One region of the Planifilum fimeticola genome, then DNA from elsewhere that is predicted to be linked to it. Evidence: predicted binding sites of a transcription regulator. Region 1 holds the regulator's gene; the other holds the start of a gene.
What was found. The regulator NrdR, encoded in region 1, represses ribonucleotide reductase genes. The targets are predictions, from matches to a motif close to AACACNATATATNGTGTT.

Region 1 (11,534 bases):
GCTGATCGATGCGGCCCGGATTGACGGAGCCGGGGAATTGCAGATCCTGTTCCGGGTCATGCTGCCCCTGTCCAGACCGGCGATGATTACGGTGGCGATCCTCACCTTTATGGGACCGTGGAACGACCTGTTGTGGCCCCTTTTGGTGACCCGGGACCAGGAGATGATGCCCCTGGCCCAGGCGGCCACCCTGTTCGGGCTGGAGGGTCAAGGAGGGCAGTGGGGGAGTATTATGGCAGTGACCACCATTCTCGCCCTTCCCGTCGTACTCCTTTATCTCTTCTTCCAGCGGTATTTTATCGAAAGCATCAGCAACACCGGGATGAAGGGCTGAACCCGAAGCGGTCCCGGATTTCGATCCAAAGGGCGATCTTCTTCATCGGAGGGGAGCGGTTCCCCTCCGGCACCCCGGGGATGAGAGACATCGTATCACGAGGTTGAATCAAGGATTGCAGACGAGTCGGGAGGTTGGATGCCATGTCGTTTGTGATGGGCCGATGCATCGGCGTGGATGTGGGTGGCACCAAAATCGCCGCCGCCCGGGTGGAGCCCGACGGCTCCCTGAGCCGGCGGTTTCGGACGGATACCCGAGCCGCCGAAGGGCCCGCCAGCGTGATCGAACGGATTTGCCAGGGGATTGAGCAAGTGATGGGGGAAGAAAGCGTGGAGGGGATCGGCATTGCTTGCCCGGGGCCTTTGAATGCCCGCACCGGGGTGGTTCTCTCCCCGCCCAACCTGCCCGGCTGGGACCGGGTTCCTCTGAAAGATCGGCTGGAGGAGCGCTTCGGCGTGCCTGTCCGGGTGGAAAACGACGCCAACGCCGCCGCCTGGGGAGAATATCTGATGGGAGCGGGCCGGGGGGCGGATCCGATGATCTACATCACGGTGAGCACCGGCATCGGCGGCGGAATGGTTTTGGACGGGCGCCTGTATCGGGGAGCCGACACTTACGCCGGAGAGATCGGCCATACGATCGTGGATCCCGGGGGAGCCCCCTGCGGTTGCGGACGAAGGGGGTGTCTCGAGGCGATGGCGTCGGGGACGGCGATCGCCCGGGCGGGGGCGGAGGTGGTGCGGAAGGGAAACCGTCGGATCAGGGAATTGAGCGGCGGGAGCGCCCCCCGCGCGGAACACGTTTTCGCCGCATGCCGGGAAGGCGACGAGGACGCATCGAGGATCATCAGCGAAACGGTCCGCTATCTCGCCATCGGAATTTCCAACATCATCCACCTATTCAATCCCCGGGCCATCGTGATCGGGGGCGGGGTGGCCAGCGCCGGGGACGTGCTGTTCCCTTCCCTCCGGGAAAGGGTCCGAGCCTGCCTGATGCCGTCCTTTGCGGGAACCTTTGAGCTCCTTCCGGCGAAACTGGGAGAGGATGCCGGAGTGATCGGAGCCGCCGCGTTATGGGCGAAGCGGTCGGAGTGAACCGCCATCTTCCGATTTGGCCCGATCAGACTGAAACCTGGGAAAATTGAGGAGTGATTGCAGGTGTCGAAATCATCGATTCTTTTTCCTTTCGGATCATTTGTGAAGCATGAATCCAACCCGATTTTGTCCCCTCGGGGAGAGGGATGGGAATCCAAGGATGTGTTCAATCCGGCCGCTGTTGTGAAGGATGGCAAGGTGCACCTGTTGTACCGGGCGGAGGATCGCACCGGGATGGGGAAGTGGAACGGGACTTCCCGCATCGGTCTGGCGGTGAGCGAAGACGGGATCCGCTTTGAACGCCATCCCGAACCGGTTCTGATTCCGACGGAGCCCTATGAGGCGGACGGCGGGTGCGAAGATCCCCGGGTGACCCAGATCGGGGACACCTATTATATGACCTATACGGCCTATGACGGAAAAAACGCCCGGATGTGCCTGGCCACATCCAAGGATTTGGTCAACTGGGAAAAGCACGGGATCGTGTTCCCGGGATGGGAAGGGGACCAGGCCCGGGAATGGTCCAAATCCGGAGCGATTCTTCCGGAGAAGATCAACGGCAAATACGTCATGTATTTCGGGGACAGCTGCATCTGGATCGCCTTTTCCGACGACGCGATCCATTGGGAGCCCGTGGAGGAGCCGGTTCTCAGACCCCGTGAAAATCCCGCCGACTTCGACAGTTTGCTGGTGGAACCGGGTCCCCAGCCCCTCCTGACGGATGAAGGGATTCTCCTGATTTACAATGGAGCCCGGAAACTGGGCGAGAGCGGAAGGAGCGGAACCGGGAACATCCACGCCTTTCCCGTCCGCTATGAGGCGGGGCAGGTGCTGTTCTCCCGGGAAAATCCGGCACAGGTGATCCGGCGGACGGAATCCAGCTTTTTCGCCCCGGAATCCCTGGCCGAGACGGAAGGCCAGGTGGACAACGTCGTCTTTCTGGAGGGGCTGGTGGAGTTCCGGGGCGCCTGGTATCTGTACTACGGAATGGCGGACTCCCACATCGGTGTGGCCATTTACCGTCCGTAGAGGGGGTGAAGGGACTTGTCCCTGAGAAGGCTTGTCGCCGGTGCGGTGGCCGGTGTGCTGTTGGCGGTCGGTTCCGTTTTTCCGGCCGCCGCAAAGCCGTCCGGGAATGCGGAACGCGAATCCCTTTACCGCAGGATGATCAACCTGGACCACCTCAATCATCTGCAGGATGAGGTGACCCTGGGAGGTCGGGAGATGGCGGTGACCCGGATCTACTCGGAGTACCCGGATTACGGATGGGTGGATGCCGGCGAGGAAGGGATCGGCTGTGTCGATGACACGGCCCGGGCGGCGGTGGTGTATCTCACGGATTATGAGCGTACCGGAGACCGGAAGAGTCTGGAGAGGGCGCGGAAGGCTCTCAATTTTGTCCTGCACATGCAGGCCGAGGACGGAGAATTCTATAATTTCGTCCGGGAGGATTATTCCATCAACCGGGACGGACCGACCAGCCGCAAATCCATGAGCTGGTGGGCCTCTCGCGCCATGTGGGCTTTGGGGAACGGTTACCGGGTGTTCCGCAAGGAAGATCCCGCCTATGCCGCGGAGCTCAGGGAGCGGTTCCTGCTGGCCAACGAGGCCCTGCAGCGGAAGATCGGCCCGGATTACGGAAAATACCGACGGATCCACGGTCAAAAAGTTCCCGCCTGGATCGACGAATTTGACGCCTTTTCCAACGCCCTGCTGGGGCTGACGGAGTTTTACCGGGCGGAGCCTCTGCCCGAAATCGCGGACTCCATGGTGAAGCTGGGGGATGGATTGTCCCGGTATCAGTTGGGGACCTTTTCCGAATACCCCTACCGGGCTCACATGGACTGGAGCGGTTCCGTCCAGCTCTGGCACACCTGGGGAAGCTCCCAGCCGATGGCGTTGGCGAGGGCGGGAAAGGTGCTGAACCGCAGGGACTACATTGAATCCGCCCGGAAAGCGGCGGAGGGGATTTACGCTCATCTGCTCACATCCGGGATGATCAAGGAGATGGCCCCCACTCCCTCTTACTACGAGCAAATCGCCTACGGGGCCAACCGGATGGTTCAAGGGCTGATCGCCGTGGGAGAGGCTACGGGAGATGCCAAATACCGTCGGATGGCGGGATTGGCCGCTTCATGGTTTTTCGGAAACAACGACGCCGACGCGGTGATGTACGATTTCCAAACCGGGCCCGCTTCATCCATGCGGACACCTCCGATTATGAAAGCGTGGAGGGGCTGGTGAAGGAGACGCTCCGCTCCTTCGGAAGGTTGGACATCATGTTCAACAATGCCGGGATCGGCAATCCGCCCGTTTCCGTCCTGGACATGCCTCCGAAGGAGTACCACCGGACCGTTGCCGTCAACCAGCACGGGGTTTTTTACGGGATCAAGGAGGCGGGCAATGCCATGAAGGAGAAGGGGGGCGTCATCATCAACACCGCTTCCGTGTACGGGTTTTTTGCGGATCGGAGGCATTTTCCCTATCACGCCAGCAAGGGAGCCGTGGTGATGATGACCAAGGCGGCGGCCTTGGAGCTGGCCCGGTACAATATCCGCGTGGTGGCCGTCGCGCCGGGGCTGGTGGACACGGAGATCGTCGCCCCGTGGAAACAGCGTCCCGACCTGTGGCGGACGGTGGAAAAGGCGCAAATGCGGGGCCGGGTGGCAAAGCCCGAAGAGGTTGCCAAAGCGGTGGCGTTTCTGGCCAGCGACGACGCCTCCTTTGTGAACGGTTCCGTCCTGTTCGTGGACGACGGAGCAGCCTCCTTCAAGCGGTGAGGGGAAATCGCACACAAACCGACGGTGTGACTTCTCGGCCAAACGGATCTCCTCCCGATGTGGTCCATGGGATGCGCGGGGATTTCCATCATCGGAACCTGGATGAAGGAGCCGGTCCGTCTCCCGGATGCAGGAGGAATCCGGCCTTCCGTCGCCCGGTACGCCGGGATCCGATGGGGATAGCGTCCTCCCTCCGGGAAATGCCCGGGGATTTTTATGGACGTTCCGCATATACATTCTACGGATTGACGGAGAGCCGCCGGATCGGGGGATACCGCCGGGACACGAGGCGCAAACGAAAGCAGGTCCCCGTTTCATCGCCTTGAAAGGAGGTGAAAGCCGGTGATCAAACCCTTATGCGGCGGACGCGGTCCCGGAAGTCCCGATCAGGATGAACAAAAGGGTGGGGAGCAAAAGGGAGCGACATTCTCATAAAAAAATTCTCGGTCGGGGGTTCCTCGAGGGGTGCAACCTTGATGTCCGGGTTGCACCCTTTTGTGCGGGAGCCCGAAAGGAAGACGTTTTTGTCTTGTCCCTCCAAGGGAAAGAGAGGGTAGACGGGAAATCCTTCAACGGGAGATGAGTTCGTTGCCGAAAAAGATCCGCATATGGATGAAAAAGGAAGAGATTGAGGAGACGGCCCTCAAGGGATCGACCGCCGTCGTCATGGATGTTTGTCTGGCGACCACGACGCTGCTAAAGATCATCGAAGGGGGACCCCGCAGGGTGTTTCCCACCGGCAGTCTGGAGGAGGCCCGCCGGCTTGCGGAGGAGCTGGATGCCCGCCATCTGTTGACCGGAGGAGAAGAAGGGGGATTTCGGATCGAGGGATTTCACTGCGGCCCCTTTCCCGATGAGTACCCTCCGGAGAAGGTGAAGGGAAAGGATGTGGTATACCTCACTTCCAACGGAACCCGGGCCATCCACCGCGCCCGAACCGCCGATGAGCTGCTGATCGCCTGCATTCGCAACGCTCCGGCGGTGGCCCGATATCTGCAGGAGGTGACGACGGACACGGTCCGTCTGATCTGTGCCGGTTCCCTGGGAAGGGTTTCCCTGGAGGATGTCTTGTGTGCGGCAATCATCCTGACGGAGATGGATCTGTCCGGATGGGACCTGGATGACGCGGCCGTCCTTTTGCGGGATTGGGGGAGTCGCGTGCGGGAGGAGGTTCCCCGTATCCTGGAGACGGGGCGGATCGGCCGGTGGTTTGAGCGGGAGGGGGAAATCCGCGCCCTTCGCTATGCCGGAGAAGTGGGCGCCAGCGACACCCTGATCGTCTTCCGGGATGGGCAATTGGTGGCCATGGCCGGGAGCGGGGAGCGGCGGGAGGCGGAAAAGCGCCGGTGAACGGGGGTGCGAGACGTTTCGTCCTCATTTTTTCGGGAATGGAATTGGATTTTGTTCCCGAAACCGTGTTATGATTTCTCATATATCGGGCAAGAGGGAAGGAGGGGAGCGATCGGGATGCGCATCGGATTGACCGGTGGAATAGCGACGGGCAAAAGCACCGTTTCCCGGATGCTGCAAACTCGAGGAGCGGCGATCGTCGACGCCGATCAAGTGGCCCGGGAGGTGGTGGAGCCCCATACGCCGGGATGGAGGCGGATCCGGGAGCGCTTCGGCGATCGGATCCTTCGACCTGACGGTTATCTCGACCGGAAGGCCCTTCGGGATGTGGTTTTCCGCGATCCCCAGGCCCGCAGGGATTTGAACGGAATTCTGCATCCCCTGATCCGGGAGAGAATGCTGGAGCAGGCAAAATTCCTGGAACGGGAGCGCCCGGGAAGGGTCATCGTGTTTGACATTCCCCTTCTCTATGAGAGCAGACTGACCGATTGGGTGGAAAAAGTGATCGTGGTGTATGTCCCGGAATCGGTTCAAATCCGCCGATTGATGGAGCGGGAGGGGATCGGGGAGGAGGAAGCGCTCCGCATGGTCCGGGCCCAGATGCCGATCGAGGAGAAAAAGCGGATGGCGGACTGCCTCATCGACAATTCCGGCTCACTGGAGGAAACGGAAAGACAGGTTGATCATCTATGGCGATGCCTGACCTCAGAAAATGGATCCAGCCCGCAGTGATGGCCCTGCCGTCAAAGCGGAGAATGGCCCTGGCTCTTCTCCTTTTGCTGTTGTTTTTGTCGGTGGTTTCCCCGCTGTTTAACCAGTGGATGTACCCCCTCAGATTTGAGGAGCACATCCTTTACAGCGCCGAAGCCACTGGTGCCGATCCGTTTTTGGTGATGGCCATCATCCGAGTGGAGAGCAAGTTTGATCCCCAAAAGCGGTCACCGAAGGGCGCCCAGGGATTGATGCAGCTGATGCCCGAAACGGTGGACTGGGTGATTTCGGAGGGCAAGTTTTCCCCGGCCTTTTACGACTTGGTGTATGAACCGTCGGTCAACATACATATGGGCAGTTGGTACATATCCGGTCTGGTCCGGGAATTTGAAGGCAACAAAATCGCGGCGATCGCCGCTTACAATGCCGGACCGGGCAATGTAAAGCGATGGCTGAAGGAGGGAAGGTGGGACGGGACCCGCCGGAATCTGAATGGTGTGCCTTACGGGGAAACGCGCCACTACATCCGCCGAGTCACCTTTTTCTATGAAAAGTACCGAACCCTCTACGGCCATCTGATCGAGAGCAAGGAGACCTACACCCTGCCGCAGTAGCGTCTCGATAAAACGAAGAAATCCCCAAAACAGGGGGCGCAGGTACCTTTTGCCAATCAAAATGAAGGCGAAGGGATGCGTCCCTTTTTTTGTCCAACGGGACGGTTTTTGTCCCGGTGAGGCAAATTTTGTCGTCGCATTGCAATATGTGACATACTGTTTATAATGAGAAGAGGGTATTTTGATGTTCACTTTGATTGAGGAAGGGGAAAATCATGCCACTTCGAGTTGCCATCAACGGATTTGGACGAATCGGGCGAATGGTTTTCCGCAGAGCGATGCGAGAGAACGATATGCGGGTGGTTGCCGTGAATGCCAGCTATCCACCGGAGACGTTGGCCCACCTGATCAAATATGACACGGTACACGGGGTGTTCGAGGGAGAAGTGGTGGCGGAGGAGGACGGATTCACCGTCAATGGCCAAAGGGTGAAACTGCTTTCCGACCGGGATCCCTCCCGCCTTCCCTGGGGCGATTTGGACGTCGACGTGGTGGTGGAGGCCACCGGGAAGTTCCGGGACCGGGAAGGGGCCGGGAAGCATCTGGAGGCCGGTGCAAAGAAGGTGGTCATCACGGCCCCCGGCAAGGACGAGGATGTCACCATCGTCATGGGAGTCAATGAAAGCGCATACGATCCGGAGAAGCACCGCATTCTCTCCAACGCCTCCTGCACCACCAATTGCCTCGCTCCCGTGGTCAAGGTGCTGCACGAGGCCTTCGGGGTGGAACACGGACTGATGACGACGGTTCATTCTTACACCAACGACCAGAAAAACCTGGACAATCCCCACAAGGATCTCCGCCGGGCCCGGGCGTGCGCCCAATCGATCATTCCGACCAAAACGGGTGCGGCCCAGGCGATCGGCAAGGTGTTGCCGGAGTTGGCCGGGCGGTTGAACGGACTCGCTTTGCGCGTTCCCACTCCCAATGTTTCCGTTGTCGATCTGGTGGCGGATCTGACGGTGCCGGTGTCGGCGGAAGAGGTGAACCAAGCCCTCAAGCGAGCGGCGGAAACGCATATGAAGGGCATTCTCCAGTATTGCGACGCCCCGCTCGTCTCCTCCGACTTTAACGGAAATGAACACTCCGCCATCGTTGACGCTCCCTCCACCATGGTGACCGGGGAGCGGCAAGTCAAGGTCCTGGCTTGGTATGACAACGAGTGGGGATATTCCTGCCGCGTGGTCGATCTGGTAAAACTGATCGGCCGGCTGCAGGAGGCCGGGCGGACCAAGCAGGAAGTGGCATTGTAAACAGGATTTTGGAGGTTTATGAGACAAGTTCCCGTCGCCTTGAAGGGCGGGAACTTTTTTGTTTTCAGCGCACCCCTGAAAGAGGATACAATGAGTATGAAGGAGGGATGGTTGGATGAGATGTCCCTATTGCGGATCGATGGGAAGCCGGGTGCTGGATTCCCGCCCGGCCAACGAAGGAAAATCGATACGGCGACGCCGCGAATGCGAAAGCTGTGAACGGCGCTTTACCACCTTTGAGACGGTGGAAGTGAAGCCCCTCATGGTGATCAAGAAGGACGGGAGCCGGGAGGAATTCAGCCGGGAGAAGGTGCTGCGCGGGCTGATTCGGGCGTGCGAAAAGCGGACCGTGCCCCTGGACAAGTTGGAGCAACTGGTCGATCGGATCGAGCGCCAGCTGCGCGAGCAGGGGCGGTCGGAGGTGCCGTCCCGGGAGATCGGTGAGATGGTGATGGAGGGGCTGGCGGAAGTGGATGAGGTGGCCTATGTCCGATTTGCTTCCGTATACCGGCAGTTCCGGGATATCAACATGTTTGTGAAAGAACTGGAAGAATTGTTGAATCGGTCCCGGAAGCCGCTTCCGGATGTGAAAGAGAAAGATGGATGGAAAGAATAGAGACCGTCGGGAGAAAGCCCGGTTTGTCAACCCGGAAGGGGATTGGTACAATAATAGGACCCCTTGCGATCGGATTTCTGATAACGATTCTTCCCCGGACGGATGAACCCCATTCAAAGCCGTGGGATCCCCCTTTGGTGCGTCGCCGATGAGGGTTTCCCGCCCGGATGATCACGGTTCCGGGCCGTTTTAATCCTTTCACAGGGCGGAACGGCCGGAGGGTTTCCGATGGTTGCTGTTTTACCCGAAAAGGGACGTTGAGGAGGCTTCGGGTATGTCTTCGATGATCTGGAAGGAGTGCACGCCGCGCGACGGCTGGTGGAGCCGGACACTTCGGCCGATTCACGCGGCGGATGTGAGCAGTCTGTTGCACCTGTATCAACCGATTGTCGGAACAGCGGCCATTGGTCTGTATCTCACCTTGGCCTACCAGATTCCCTTGCACCGGGCGGGTGCTTCCGAGGTCCATTCCCATCTATATTTGATGAATCTTCTGTCCCTGCCTCTGCAGGACCTGCTGGAAGCCCGCTACCGGCTGGAGGGAGTGGGCCTGGTCAACACCTACCGTTCGGACAAGGGAGAGATGCGCCTCTACGAGTACGAAATCGTTCCCCCTCTCTGTCCGGAACAGTTTTTCCAGAGCGACGTTCTCAGCATCGCCCTGTACAACCGGCTGGGGAAAGAGCGGTATCTGGCCATCCGGCGGAAGTTGCTGGAGGGAGAGGGGGCTTACCGGAAAGAACAGAGGGGGAAAAATGTGACCAAGTCGTTCCAGCAGGTGTTTGGGAGCTTCTCCCCGGCGGAGGTGAGCGCGGCGGCTTCCGTCGAGAAGATGTGGAACCCCGGAGTGGAACCGGTGTCCCGGGAGGGGAAACCGCCCTCTTTTTTCACAGAAGAGGACGATTTGGCCATGATCCGCATGCGGTTGGAATCCGTCCTCGATCCCGATGCCTGGACGGAAGAAGTGGAGATGCAGCTGAGGGAAATCCGCTTTCTGTACCAGTTGACCGATTGGGATCTCCTGCGGGCGCTGCAAAATCCCTATGTGACTTACAATGGGCGAATCGATCTGGATCGTCTTCGCAATTTCGTCTGCAACGAGTATCGCTTCCGTTTCGGGGCACTCCCCGTGGTGATCAACCGGGATTTTTCCCGCGCGGATTCGCGCAAGGAGCCTCCCGTCAAGGGGGGACAAGCCAAGGGATCGGCCGCCTCAACGGAGGAGGAGGATCACCTGAAGCGACATCTGAAGGAGTTGGCCTCCATCTCCCCCCTGGAACTTTTGTCCCACTTTCAAAACGGCATGCGCATCCCCGACGCCGATATGGATCTGGTGGAACGACTGGTCCGCGAATACGGACTGCCTTTCGGCGTAATCAATGTTCTGTTGGAGTACGTGATGTACACGCACGATTACAAGCTGCCACGTCCCCTGGTGGAGAAAATCGCCGGCCACTGGAAGCGCCGGGGAGTGAAAACGGTTGAAGAGGCTTACGATCTGGCGCAGAAAGAGCTAAACTGGGAGTGGAAGAAGCAGAAACAGCAGCGGAGGCAGACCAAGGATCGCTCCGCCCGAAAGGGAACGGGCGCGGAACAGCTGCCGCGGGCGGTGGCCAAACAGATGGAAGCGGAAAGACGCGGAAAGACGGAACAGGCGGAAGTGGATCCCAAGGTGCAGGCGGAGATCCTGGAAGAATTGAACCGCATGCGTGAACGGTTCAAAGAAAAGAGGGGTTCAACATGAACCGGATTGATCGCTACACGGGTGAATGGATGAAAAGGATGCCCGGGCGAAAGGGGATGGAGGCCCGCGTTCAGTCGTGGATGTCCCATCCGGCGGTCGCTCAGTTTTTGCGGGATCACCCGCAGGTAACCAAGAAGACGTTGGTTCGCTCCCTCGCCCGGGTGCGCCAGTTTGTCCAGGAACAGGAGAATTGCGCCAAATGCCCCGGTCTGGACAACTGTCCCAATCTGGTGCGGGGGCATGCGGGAAGACTCGTGTACTCCGGCGGTTATGTGGATTTGGTTATGAAACCCTGCGACAAGCTGAAGGCGAGAATGGAGGAGGAGAAGCGGAACCGACTGATCCGCAGCCATTACATCCCGCGCGACATTCTGTCCGCCACCTTTGAAACGATCATTCCCGACGCGGGGAGAACCGCGGCGATCCGGGCGGCCATTCGCTTCTGCAATGCCTTTGCCGACGGAAAGCCGGAGCGGGGACTCTATCTGTACGGCCCCTTCGGCGTGGGAAAGAGCCGAATCGCCGGAGCGATGACCCGGGAACTGGTGCGACACAACGTGGATTCCCTGATGGTGTACGTGCCGGACTTCATGCGGGAGATGCGCGATTCCATCCAGGAGGGATCCCTGGGCGAGAAGCTGGACCGGTTGAAAAAGGCGAGCGTTCTGATTCTGGACGATATCGGCGCCGAAACCCTCACCCCCTGGACCCGGGATGAGGTGTTGGGTTCGATTTTGCAATACCGGGTGACCGAGGGATTGCCCGTGGTTTATACGTCAAACCTGGATCTGGAGGAGCTGGAAGATCACCTGGCTCACTCTCACCGGGGAGGGACCGAACGGGCCAAAGCCCGGCGAATCATGGAACGGATCCGCCATTACGTGGACGTGTACCTGGTGGAAGGCCCCAATCGGCGGCTGATGAAGGGGGGATCCTGATTCATCGGGAGGATTTGCGCACGGGGCCCTTGACTTCCCTGACGGAGGCGGATAAAATATTAACTGTCCCTCGGACGAGCGGTCAAAGGCGATCCCGCCG
Region 2 (11,534 bases), on a different contig from region 1:
CCCGGTAAAGGGCCACGGCTTTCAGTCCCAGACGCCAACCCTGCTCGTAGGCGTCCAGGATGTCGTCCACGGTGGCATCGGCGGGCATGTTGATCGTCTTGGAGATCGCCCCGCTCAGGAAGGACTGGGCCGCGGCCATCATCCGCAGATGGCCCATGTAGTGGATGAACCGTTTCCCGTGTTTGCCGCAGGGATTCGCCGTGTCAAAGACGGGATAATGTTCCTCCTTCAAGTGAGGCGCCCCTTCGATGGTCATCATCCCGCAGATCACGTCGCTGGCTTCCTCGATCTCCCGCTGGCTGAAACCCAGTTCCTTCAGCAGATTGAAACCGGGATCACGGTATTCCTCCGGTTTGAAGCCCAGCCGCTTCAGGCAATCTTCCCCCAGGATCCACACGTTGAAGGCGAAGGGAAGCTCAAACACCGTGGGCAGGGCCTTTTCCACCTTCTCCAGATCTTCCTCGGTGAACCCCTTCTCCTTGAGCGTTTCCCGGTTGATGTGGGGCGCTCCCTCCAGGGAGAGGGTTCCCATCACGTACCGGAGAATGTCTTCGATCTGCTCGGAGTTGTACCCGAGATTTTTCAGGGCGGGACGGATCGATTGGTTGGCGATCTTGAAGTACCCTCCGCCCGCCAGCTTTTTAAATTTGACCAGAGCAAAATCGGGCTCGATGCCGGTAGTGTCGCAATCCATCAGCAAACCGATCGTCCCCGTGGGGGCGATGAGGGTGGTCTGCGCGTTGCGATAGCCGTATTTCTCGCCCATCTCCAGGGCCTCATCCCAACTCTCCCGCGCGGCCTTGAGCAGATCCGGGGGGCATTTCGTGGGATGAATCCCCATCGGCTTGATGGTCAGTCCTTCATACTCCTCCTCCGGTGCGTTGTAGGCCGCACGGCGGTGATTGCGGATCACCCTGAGCATGTGCTCCCGGTTGACGGGGAACGCCTTGAAGGGGCCCAGCTCTTTGGCCATTTCCGCCGAGGTGACGTACGCGGTGCCGGTCATCAGCGCGGTGATGGCTCCGGTGATGGCCAAGGCCTCCTCGGAATCGTAGGGAATCCCGGACACCATCAGCAGCGTTCCGATGTTGGCATAGCCCAATCCCAGCGTGCGGTACTCATAGGAGAGCCTGGCGATCTCCCTGGAGGGGTATTGGGCCATCAGGACGGAGATCTCCAAAACGATCGTCCACAGGCGGACCGCATGTTTGAAGGACGGAATGTCGAAGGACCGGGTTTCGGCGTCGTAAAACTTCATCAGGTTGAGGGACGCCAGGTTACAGGCGGTGTTGTCCAAAAACATGTATTCACTGCAAGGGTTGGAAGCATTGATCCGATTGTGGCGGGCCCCCACCTGTCCGTCCATACCGCCGGGGCAGGTGTGCCATTCATTGATCGTCCCGTCGTACTGGACGCCCGGATCGGCGCACTCCCAGGCGGCATGTCCGATCTGATTCCACAATTCCTTGGCGCGGACCACCTTCTTGACCTTCCCGGTGGTCCTGTATTTCAGCGCCCAGCCGCCGTCCTCCTGCAGCGCGTAGAAAAATTCATGGGGAATGCGCACCGAGTTGTTGGAATTCTGTCCCGAGACGGTATCGTACGCCTCGCCGTTGAAGGAGGGATCGTAACCGGCGCGAATGAGTGCACGAACCTTCTTTTCCTCCTCCGATTTCCAGTTGATGAACTCCTCCACATCCGGATGATCCAGGTCGAGGCAGACCATTTTCGCCGCCCGCCGGGTGGTGCCTCCCGACTTGATGGCTCCGGCCGCCCGATCCCCGATTTTCAGGAAGGAGAGAAGCCCCGACGATGTACCCCCTCCGGACAGGGGTTCCCCTTTCCCGCGGATGTTGGAAAAGTTGGTTCCCGTGCCGCTTCCGTATTTGAAAAGACGGGCCTCCCGCAACCACAGATCCATGATGCCGCCCTCGTTGACCAAATCATCCTCGACGGACTGAATAAAGCAGGCATGGGGCTGCGGCCGGCTGTAAGCGTCTTCCCCCTGCTTCACTTCCTCCGTCTCCGGATCCACGTAATAATGGCCCTGCGGCTTGCCGGAGATTCCGTAGGCGTAATGGAGCCCCGTGTTGAACCATTGGGGGGAGTTGGGGGCGGCCATCTGGTTGAGCATCATGTAGACCAGCTCATCGTAAAAGGCCTGGGCATCCTCCTCGGAATCGAAATAGCCGTATCGCTGACCCCAGTCTCTCCAACAGCCGGCAAGGCGGTGAACCACCTGTTTGACGCTCCTTTCGGGCCCGGTTACCGGACGCCCCTCTTCGTCGAGGATGGGTTTGCCCTCCTCGTCCAGCTGGGGAACTCCCGCCTTGCGAAAATACTTGGATATCAAGATGTCCGACGCGACCTGAGACCATCGCTTCGGAACTTCCGCTCCCTTCATTTCAAAGACGACAGATCCATCCGGGTTGGTGATGCGGCAATCCCGCCGCTCATACTCCACGGATTGATAGGGATCTTCTCCGTGACGGGTAAATCGGCGTGGGATTCTCAAAGGGATTCCTCCTCGATCTCAATATGTAGGCACAATGCAATTATATCACTACAATATATTGTGTAAAATCCGGAATTTGCGGTTTCGGGACAAGGAGTCGCATTATCTGCCTCTCTCTGATTCTTCCACGGATTATCGAACCGATTCACCGGTTGATTTTCTCCGGGGATCGTTTCCATCCCGTTTCCATCGATCCTTTCCGGATTTTCTTCTATGTTGCGATAAAGCGGAACTTGAGGCAAACTACAAATAAGACGGAAAACGGTAAAGGATGCCGTTGACAAGGCATATCCCTAAAGCGTGCCCATCCGTCTGGACCGGCTTGCGGCCTGGCCGCGTGATGAAAAAACATCCGCCGACGAGGGGGAATCAGCCGTGATTTTGTGGAACGATCGATTGATCCCGCGAAACGAAGCATCCGTGGACATCGAGGATCGGGGATATCAGTTCGGAGACGGTATATACGAGGTGATCCGCGTTTACGGCGGAAAGGCCTTTTACCTCACGGAGCATCTCAACCGTCTGGAAAAGAGCGCCCGGGAAATCCGTCTGCCGCTTCCCTGGGACTTTGGACTTCTGGCCGAACGGATCAACCAATTGGTGGATGCCAACCGCCTTGTGGAGGGAACCATCTACCTTCAGGTCACCCGCGGCCGGGCTCCCCGCAATCACGCATTTCCTGAAAAGACAGAGCCCGTGCTCGTCGCCTACACAACGGAAGTGCCCCGGCCGGAGGCCATGCTGAAGGAGGGGATCCGGACCTGCACCCACAGGGATATCCGCTGGCTGCGCTGCGACATCAAAAGCCTCAATCTGCTGGGGGCGGTTCTGGCCAAACAGGAAGCCGTCGAAAAGGGGTGCAAGGAGGCCATCCTGGTCCGGGACGGGACCGTCACCGAAGGCAGCTCCTCCAATGTCTTCATCGTCAGGGACGGCACCCTGTACACCCACCCCGCCAACAACCTGATTCTCCACGGCATCACCCGGTCCATCGTTCTGAAATGCGCCGGGGATGAAGGAATTCCCGTGAAGGAGGAGACATTTTCCGTCGACGATCTGTATGCCGCCGACGAAGCCTTCATCACGGGGACGATGGTGGAAGTTTGTCCGGTCATCCGCGTGGATGACAGGAAGATCGGAGACGGCGTTCCCGGCCCCGTCACCCGGCGCCTGCAGAAGGCCTTTGACGGACAAATCGCCCATCAGTGCGGGCAAATGGATGGTATAATGGGTGAAAGGCGCTGATCAAACCCAGATCATCGGGCCTAAACAACTGTCACGGATGGAGGAGGCCGACCATGGGCGGTGTCAAACACATCTTCGACGTGATTCAAGGGCGCGAGGAAGACATGAAGAAACAGATGGAGGAAGCCCTGCAGCACATCGCCGAAGAGATGAAGGATTATGAGGGAATGGTGCTGGTCGCCATCGACAAGGAGGGGAACCCTTGCATTCACACGGTCGGCGTCAATGTCTTTGAAGCCGTGGGACTCATCGAACTGGGAAAACAGATCATCTTGTCGGAAGAACCCGATTCCCCGTAACCCCCGCCCGGCGGGGGTTTTTTGCGGGATCGGATCGGCGTCAACATTGAAAAAAGCCCCCGAGCCAGGGGGGCTTTTTTCGCGATCAGGACTGACTTTCCTGTTGGAATCGCTTCTCCGACTTGATGTGATACCACAGGAAATAGGCCAGCCCTCCCCACAAACCGACGGCGCCGATCAAGAACATGATCCAGGCGGAAACGCTCATCACGCATTCCCCCTTTCCGGCCGCAATCTCATGAAGTACAGGGCACCGATCAGGACGATACCCAGCACGCTCCACCCGAAGGCGAGCAATCCGCTGTAGGGATAACCTTCATAGGGCTTGCTGAACTCGTCGGCCAGCGTCATCAACAACATGACAGTGAGCAGAATCGGCGTAACCCACCGAAGGCAGATGTTCCACCAGCCGCCGAGCCGCACATAGGAAATCTGGTTCGCGTGCTCCCGGAATTCATTCAATTTCCCGGCAATCCAAGCGACCAGAATCACTTCAAGCAAACCGCCGAGGACAATCCCGTACTGGTTGGTGAAATGGTCCACCACGTCGAGGTAACGGAGACCTCCGCTGGTCGTGTAAAGCAGACCGACCAGGAAAGCAAAACCGCATACCCAGTTGACGGCGCTTTTGCGGGACAGATGGAATTTCTCCCGAACGCCGGCGACGACGGGTTCCAAAATCGAAATGGCCGACGTAAATCCGGCAAAGAGGAGCGAACCGAAGAACAGCACCCCGAACAGGGAATTCCAGAAGGGGAAGGCATTGATCACCTGAGGGAAGACGACAAAGGCCAAACCGACCCCCGCCGTGGCCACTTCGTCAACGGCAACCCCCTGCGCGGACGCCAAAAAGCCCAGAGTGGCGAAAACACCGATGGCGGCCATGAATTCAAAGCCGCTGTTGGCCAATCCTGCGATCAATCCGGAGTTGGTCAGGTCCGTCTTATCCGGCAGATAACTGGAATAGGTAATCATGATGGCAAAGGCGATGCTGAGAGAAAAGAACACATGACCGTATGCCTGCACCCACACCTTCGGATCGGCCAAGGCTCCAAAATCCGGGGTGAACAGGACATTCAACCCTTCGGCCGCGCCGGGCAATGTCACTCCGCGAATCGTCACGATGATCAACATGACGATCAAAATGGGCATCAGGATTTTGTTGGCCATCTCAATCCCCCGGCTCACGCCTCGCTGCATGATCCAGTAGGTGACGGCCCAGACGATGACAAAGGGAATGAGAACCTTCCACTGAATGCCTCCAAATCCCCAGAAATCCCCGGAAATGCTGAGGTAGTGATTGAAGAAGAACCCTTCCGTGTCCTCTCCCCACTGGGTTCCGAAGGAATAGTAGGTGTAGCTGAGCGCCCACCCGAGAATCGCCATGTAATAAGTGACGACGAAAAAGGCCACGATGACCTGCCACCAACCGATCCATTCCGCTCCTCTGCGAATGTTTCGAAATCCGAAAGGCGGAGAAGCCTTATATTTGTGACCGATCACATACTCCAGGAGCAAAATCGGAATTCCGGCGGTCAGCAGGGCGATGAAATAGGGAATCAGGAAGGCGCCGCCTCCGTTTTCATATACCACGTACGGATAACGCCAGATGTTTCCCAGACCGATCGCCGAACCGACCGCAGCGAGAATAAAACCCGCTTTTGAAGCCCAACGGTCTCGCTGTTCCATAAAACACCTCTCCTCCACTCCACATAAGTGATATTAATATTTTGTTTTTTTCTACATACGAAATACCATATTCGACAATACTCGACAAATCTCCTTCTTCAGAAAAAGGGTAATCATTACCAAAAACAAACTTGTCCGTCCGATGATCCAAAACGACATCTCCCGGGCAAGGGCGCCCGGGAGAATTCTCAACCCTATCGTTCTTAGGGTTTCAGGAAAGATTGCTTGCAATCCCATCCCGATTGTCCGTCTGACCCGTATCGTCCAACCGAATCGCCCTCAGCCGGTGCAACACGGTTCCCTCTCCCCCCTGAAATTGCACCCAGGAGGGCTTTTCGACCGGAATCGGACCGACGACTCCCCGCTTGTTTCTCCCGCTGTTCTCCATGACCGTGACATAGAGGGGTTCATCCGGAAAATACACTATTTCAAGGATATATCGTTTGCCGGGTTCGACGGGAGGAGTTGTCGGATCCTGATCATTCAGGATGGGTTCTTCACCATCCACTTTTTCCAAAAACAAAACCTTCCCCTGCTCGTCTATGTATATCCCGTATCCCCGGAGCGGCTCTTCCGACACCAGAGCAAGGGTAAAGGAACGATTTTCCCCCCGGGTCAGCTCCGCCCGGATTCGTACCGGTTCCCCTTTCCGCAGGCTGAGGGAGTACACCTGGTCTGAATCATCCAACCGGAATTGAGAAACGGTTTCCAGTTGACGGGGGTGGGCATCCAGGTTCAACGGTTCGGACATCGCCGTGTTTGATGTAAGCTGGATTCCCAGGAGAATGCCGAATACCACCAGAACCGATACCGCTACCGGATACATCCACTTTTTCAAGGGGTTTTTCTTCTCCGGCAGCTGAATGCGGGTGGATTCCGCGAGAGCCAACACATCTTGAAGGGTGTTGGCGGGATCGAAGCAAGCGGCGATCAGCCGCCTCAATTCCGGAGGGATATTTTTTTGATCCTCGATCGACTGGCGCACATCCCCATCCGGTTCCTCTCCGGTCAGCAAAAAATAAAGCAATTCCCTCCATTTTTCATGAAAACGGGGAGGCGACAACTTCTTGAAGTTGAGAAAGAGCACATGCGGATGGTCCTCGTTCATGATCACGTTTCTCGGATCCAACGTGGTAGTCATCGGAAGGGGAAGATTGTACAAATCGACCATCGTCCTCAGCAGCCTGCGAAAAATGCGAAGCGCTTGGATTGGGGGCATCGGGTGCTCCGGATCGACAAGCATGGAGAGCGGCTCCCCGATCATGGGCGGATGGACCAATATGATCCGACGATTTTCTTCGATGACATCATGGATGGGTGCCACGTGGGGGTGGTCAAAATTGCGCAGCACCTCCCGGATTCCCGGAGGAACGAACCGATTCATCTCGATCTCCTGGAGTAAGACCTGATCCCCGTTCGGATCCCTGGCAAGAATCAATTTTCTGTTAAAAAAATGAATGGTATCTACAACCTGAAATCGTTCATAGTACCGCCCCGCGGCTCGGTTATCTGACTGCATCGATGCACTTCCTTCCCACTAAACGTTTTTGCAGCGGCGGAGAAGCGGCAACGAAGTACAAAAAATGAAATAAGTCCTTCCCCTTTGTCGCCATAATGCGAAAAAATATTCTTCTACCAATGTAACATAATTTCAGGGAGGCATACAGGGTGATAAACAATCTCATTGCCCCATTTTCAGTATAACTATGCTACACAAACGCACGGACGGTTGCAATTCCGTCGGGTCAGGAAACCGGTGCTCGTCCCGGCTTCACCGTATAGAAAGCCGCCGATCACGTCAACATATAAAAAAGATTTACCCCCTGCGCCAAGAAAAGCGGGTCTCATCGGGGAAGGATGCCGCAGCAAACGGACGGGAGGTGAAGACTTGTCCTTTCGCAGAGGAGTGTTCGTCGCCTTTTCCCTCTTGTCTCTGATGTTGAACACCGCCTGCCAGCTGACCGAACGGCCTGAAAATCGGGAAGGCCTTGCAAACGACAGCCGATCCTACAGTTACGTCTCCTATCAGAAGGACTACATCACGCGGGCAGCCCTCCAAACGCCGGGGGTGAAGGAAGCGGAGGTGTACTACACGGGCCGTCGGCTGATCGTGAAGATCACGCCGAATCCGGATGTTCCTCCCGACCAGTACGATGCGATCCGGCGAGAAGCCCGCAGGAGGATTTCCGCCTCCGCACCGAGGAATCCCGTTCACATCGTCATCGATTCGGGAAAATAGCCTCCTCCGTCATGGTGAGAAAAAAGGCCCCGCCTGTCTGAAGGCGGGGCCGCTGCATGAAAAAACGGACAGCATACTGGATAGTTTTATTGGATCCCCCCGAAACTTTCCCGTCGGAAGCGTTCGGAGATTGTACGGACCCCTGCGATTCCCTGAATATCCTCGGGTTCCAGCGGGACATACAGGAGGGGAAGGTCGCCGAATCGCTCCTCCACCTCCTTCAAATGGAGTTTTTCCTGCTTTCGTCGCTGCGCCAGAAAGGCACCGTCCGCCTGTTCGGGAATCACCCGGTTGACCACGACACCCCCGACGGGAATCCCATACTTGTTCAGCATCTTTCGGGCATTAAACGCTTCCAGTATGGACAGCCTTTCGGGGTTGACCACAAAATAAAAGGTGGTGTACGACGGGTCGAGAAGCCGCTCCCGGGCGGAGGCAAACCGGTTCTTCCGCCTCTGGAGCAACGCGTACACCCGATCTTCCGGTTGGTCGTCATCTGCCAGGCCCGAAGCATTGTGGAGCATCCGTTGCAATTCACGGGTTTTTCTGCGGCGGGCAAGCATCCCCTCGATCCATACCCCCATCAGTTCCGGCAAAGAAAGCAGTCGCAGGGTGTGACCGGTCGGAGCGGTGTCAAAGACGATCCGGTCGTAAGCGCCTTCCGCCTCGAGGATCACCGACACCATCTCATCGAAGAGGGCCGCTTCATCCGCACCAGGGGAAGCGGCGGCAAAATCCATCTGCCGCTCCACTTCCTTCCACAATCTGGGCGCAGCCAATTCCCGCATATTTTCCTTTACTTCCTCCAGGTAACGACGGGAAGCCCGCTTCGGGTCGATCTCCCGCACATAGAGGAAATCACTCACCTTCAAGCTATCATCCCCGATCCGCACATTCAGCAAATCGCCCAAGGAATGCGCGGGATCCGTCGAAACAAGCAGCGTCCGTTGCCCCTTTTCCGCCAAGGATAAAGCATAGGCGACGGAGCAGGTTGTTTTCCCCACTCCGCCCTTTCCGCCGAAAAAGGCGATTCGCTCACCTGTGTGTCCCTTCACATCCGACGACTCCTTCTGCCTTTTCCAACCCCTGAGATGGGGAACCTAACAGCACCGAAAACCATCCAGAGGCGATTTCTCCATTCCCATGCGCCGATGCCACTCGTGGAAATCCTCCAACATGAAGGGGATCAACTCCAAGGTGTAGTAGGACACCGGATTGGGAATCCCCAGCATCTCGGAAAACGCCAACAGCTTGAAGACATCTTCTTCGTCACGGATCTCCCGTTTCATCGTCCGACGGTACGGGACAAAATACATTTCTTCATAAAAGTTCTTGATCTGTTTCAGATGCTTACGCCACTTCGAAAAGAACGCTTGACTCAACGGGATATCCCTCCTCGGTTCATGCCGAAATCCGGTTCTCTTGTCTCAGGCGGTTCACCGCCAACAGCCCCTCCAATATCAGCCAAGCATTCAGGGCGAGGATGATCGTTCCGATCACCACCAGCAAAGTGTTCCCTTGATTGATGAAATCAATAATGCTGAGCACCATGCTGGACATGGTCATGGCGACGATAAAGATCAAGGGAATCAGCGAAACCAGGTAATTGCGCCCCCACCGCCACAGAATCAGCGTCAGCACCAACAGGGACAAGCCGGCCGTCAACTGGTTGGTCGTCCCGAACAGGGGCCACAGGATCATCCCTCCGGCTCCCGGGTTGGAGGGATCCGCCAGGAAGGCCAGAGCGGCGCAGGTGATCAGCGTGACGACGGTGCTAACATTGATGTTTTGCAGGGATTTGATCTTGTATTGTTCCCCGATCTCGGACAGGATGAACCGCTGCAGCCGCATCGAGGTGTCCAGTGTCGTCGCGGCAAAGGCGATGACCATGATGGAGATAAAGGTCGTCCCGATCGCTTCGGGAATCCCCAGATTGGACAGGAAGTTGCCGGCCCCCGTCACAAAGGCGGCCGTTCCGCCCGCACTGGCCGACTTCCAGCTGGCATAATGCTCACTCCAGGCATCCAGGGAAGCGAAGCCCGCCGCAGTGGCCATGATGGCGGCAAGGGCCAGCATTCCTTCGCCCATCGCTCCGAAATATCCGACAAAGCGGGCATCCGTTTCCTTATCGATCTGCTTGGAGCTGGTTCCGGAACCGACCAATCCGTGGAAACCGGAAATGGCCCCGCAAGCAACCGTGACGAACAAGAGCGGCAAAAGCGGCGGGGCATCCGCCGGCGCCTCCCGGAACGCGGGAGCGATGAACTCCGGATTGCCGGCGAACAGTCCGAGATAAATCACGATCAATCCCAAAAACAGCATGTGGGAGTTGATATAATCCCGGGGTTGCAACAGCAGCCAGACCGGCAAGCGGGAGGCGATGGCCCCGTAAAGGAGCATGATCAGGACCCACCAGGCCGTGGAAGAGAGACCGCCGATCTCCTTCGGCAGCTCCACCGGAAAAGCCTCCCCGACGAAGATAAAGGCGAACAGGAGGACAAGGGCGATGATAGACGGCCAGAAAAGCCCCGCTCCCCGCTTGTACACCAGGACCCCGACCGCGATGGCCACGGGCACCTGCAACCAGTACGGCAGCACGCTGGCAGGGAAGGCGGTGAACAGATTGGCGATGGTCACCGCAAAGACCGCATTGACCAGAACCAACAAAAAGAAAATGATCAGAAGAAACAGATTTTTGGCGCGTTCGCCGATCACATTGCGAGTGATCGAACCGATCGACTCTCCCCGGTTGCGCACCGAAGCCCAAAGGGTTCCGAAATCGTGCATCCCCGCAAAAAAGATCGTCCCCAGGGCCACCCACAAAAGGGCCGGCCCCCAACCCCAGATCATCGCGATGGCCGGTCCGACGATCGGCGCAGCACCCGCCACCGAACTGTAGTGGTGTCCCCACAGCACGAACTTGTTGGTGGGGACATAATCCACCCCGTCGTTAAATTCGTGGGCAGGGGTGCGAAAATTTGGATCCAGCCGGAATACCTTTTCGGAGAGATATTTCGAATAAAACCGGTACCCCAGGAAAAACAAAATAAGTACGCCAATTGTGACAACTAGCGGGCTCATTCTTGACCCCCCTTGGTCTTCAATTCAGAAAGTGGAGTTTTTGCACATTTTTATCGTAATCTGAATCATCCATCTTATCAAGGGCAAACCCTCCCCTGAAAAGGAAAGGATTGGCATCTCCGGCGCTCCGCTACTTAAAAACAAATTCCCGGGAGGGCGCGTTTCCCGGGAATTGGTTGCACAGGTCGCCTGTTCAGCGCCTCATGTTCCATTCATCGGAGGCATAGCGATTTTCCGCCAGCTCCTCCGCCAACTTCTGTTCATAGGGCGTCAGCTCCCCTTCGACGAGTCGGACGCCCAATCCGCGGGCAAACCCCTCAACGAAGGCCTCTTCCGCTTCCTCCAGGGTCACCGGCGACCGTCGAAGCTGGTTGATCGCCGCCGCCTTCCCCAAAAAGGTCCGCTTCATCCGCTCCTTGACCCGTTCCGAAGAAAACCTGAGCACATCGAACAGCAGATCCACATC

Region 2: CLV97_RS12175 (vitamin B12-dependent ribonucleotide reductase) is a predicted target of NrdR. The motif match lies at 2,563-2,580, and genes of this name have one in related genera.

What each region holds. Positions count from the first base shown of each region.
Region 1 covers NZ_PVNE01000002.1:39,205-50,738, forward strand. The annotation lists gene CLV97_RS01590 (carbohydrate ABC transporter permease) at 1-334, shown strand, start outside; gene CLV97_RS01595 (ROK family protein) at 478-1,428, shown strand; gene CLV97_RS01600 (glycoside hydrolase family 130 protein) at 1,492-2,457, shown strand; gene CLV97_RS01605 (prenyltransferase/squalene oxidase repeat-containing protein) at 2,473-3,672, shown strand; gene CLV97_RS01610 (SDR family NAD(P)-dependent oxidoreductase) at 3,669-4,208, shown strand; gene CLV97_RS01620 (2-phosphosulfolactate phosphatase) at 4,797-5,558, shown strand; gene coaE (dephospho-CoA kinase) at 5,676-6,290, shown strand; gene CLV97_RS01630 (lytic transglycosylase domain-containing protein) at 6,248-6,883, shown strand; gene CLV97_RS01635 (glyceraldehyde-3-phosphate dehydrogenase) at 7,099-8,136, shown strand; gene nrdR (transcriptional regulator NrdR) at 8,252-8,752, shown strand; gene CLV97_RS01645 (DnaD domain protein) at 9,027-10,496, shown strand; gene dnaI (primosomal protein DnaI) at 10,493-11,434, shown strand.
Region 2 covers NZ_PVNE01000020.1:16,178-27,711, reverse strand. The annotation lists gene CLV97_RS12175 (vitamin B12-dependent ribonucleotide reductase) at 1-2,515, opposite strand, end outside; gene dat (D-amino-acid transaminase) at 2,891-3,760, shown strand; gene CLV97_RS12165 (hypothetical protein) at 3,814-4,059, shown strand; gene CLV97_RS12160 (MetS family NSS transporter small subunit) at 4,145-4,267, opposite strand; gene CLV97_RS12155 (sodium-dependent transporter) at 4,267-5,748, opposite strand; gene CLV97_RS12150 (serine/threonine-protein kinase) at 5,960-7,132, opposite strand; gene CLV97_RS12145 (hypothetical protein) at 7,637-7,987, shown strand; gene CLV97_RS12140 (ArsA family ATPase) at 8,074-9,042, opposite strand; gene CLV97_RS12135 (cory-CC-star protein) at 9,088-9,369, opposite strand; gene CLV97_RS12130 (carbon starvation CstA family protein) at 9,389-11,068, opposite strand; gene CLV97_RS12125 (lipoate--protein ligase family protein) at 11,262-11,534, opposite strand, start outside.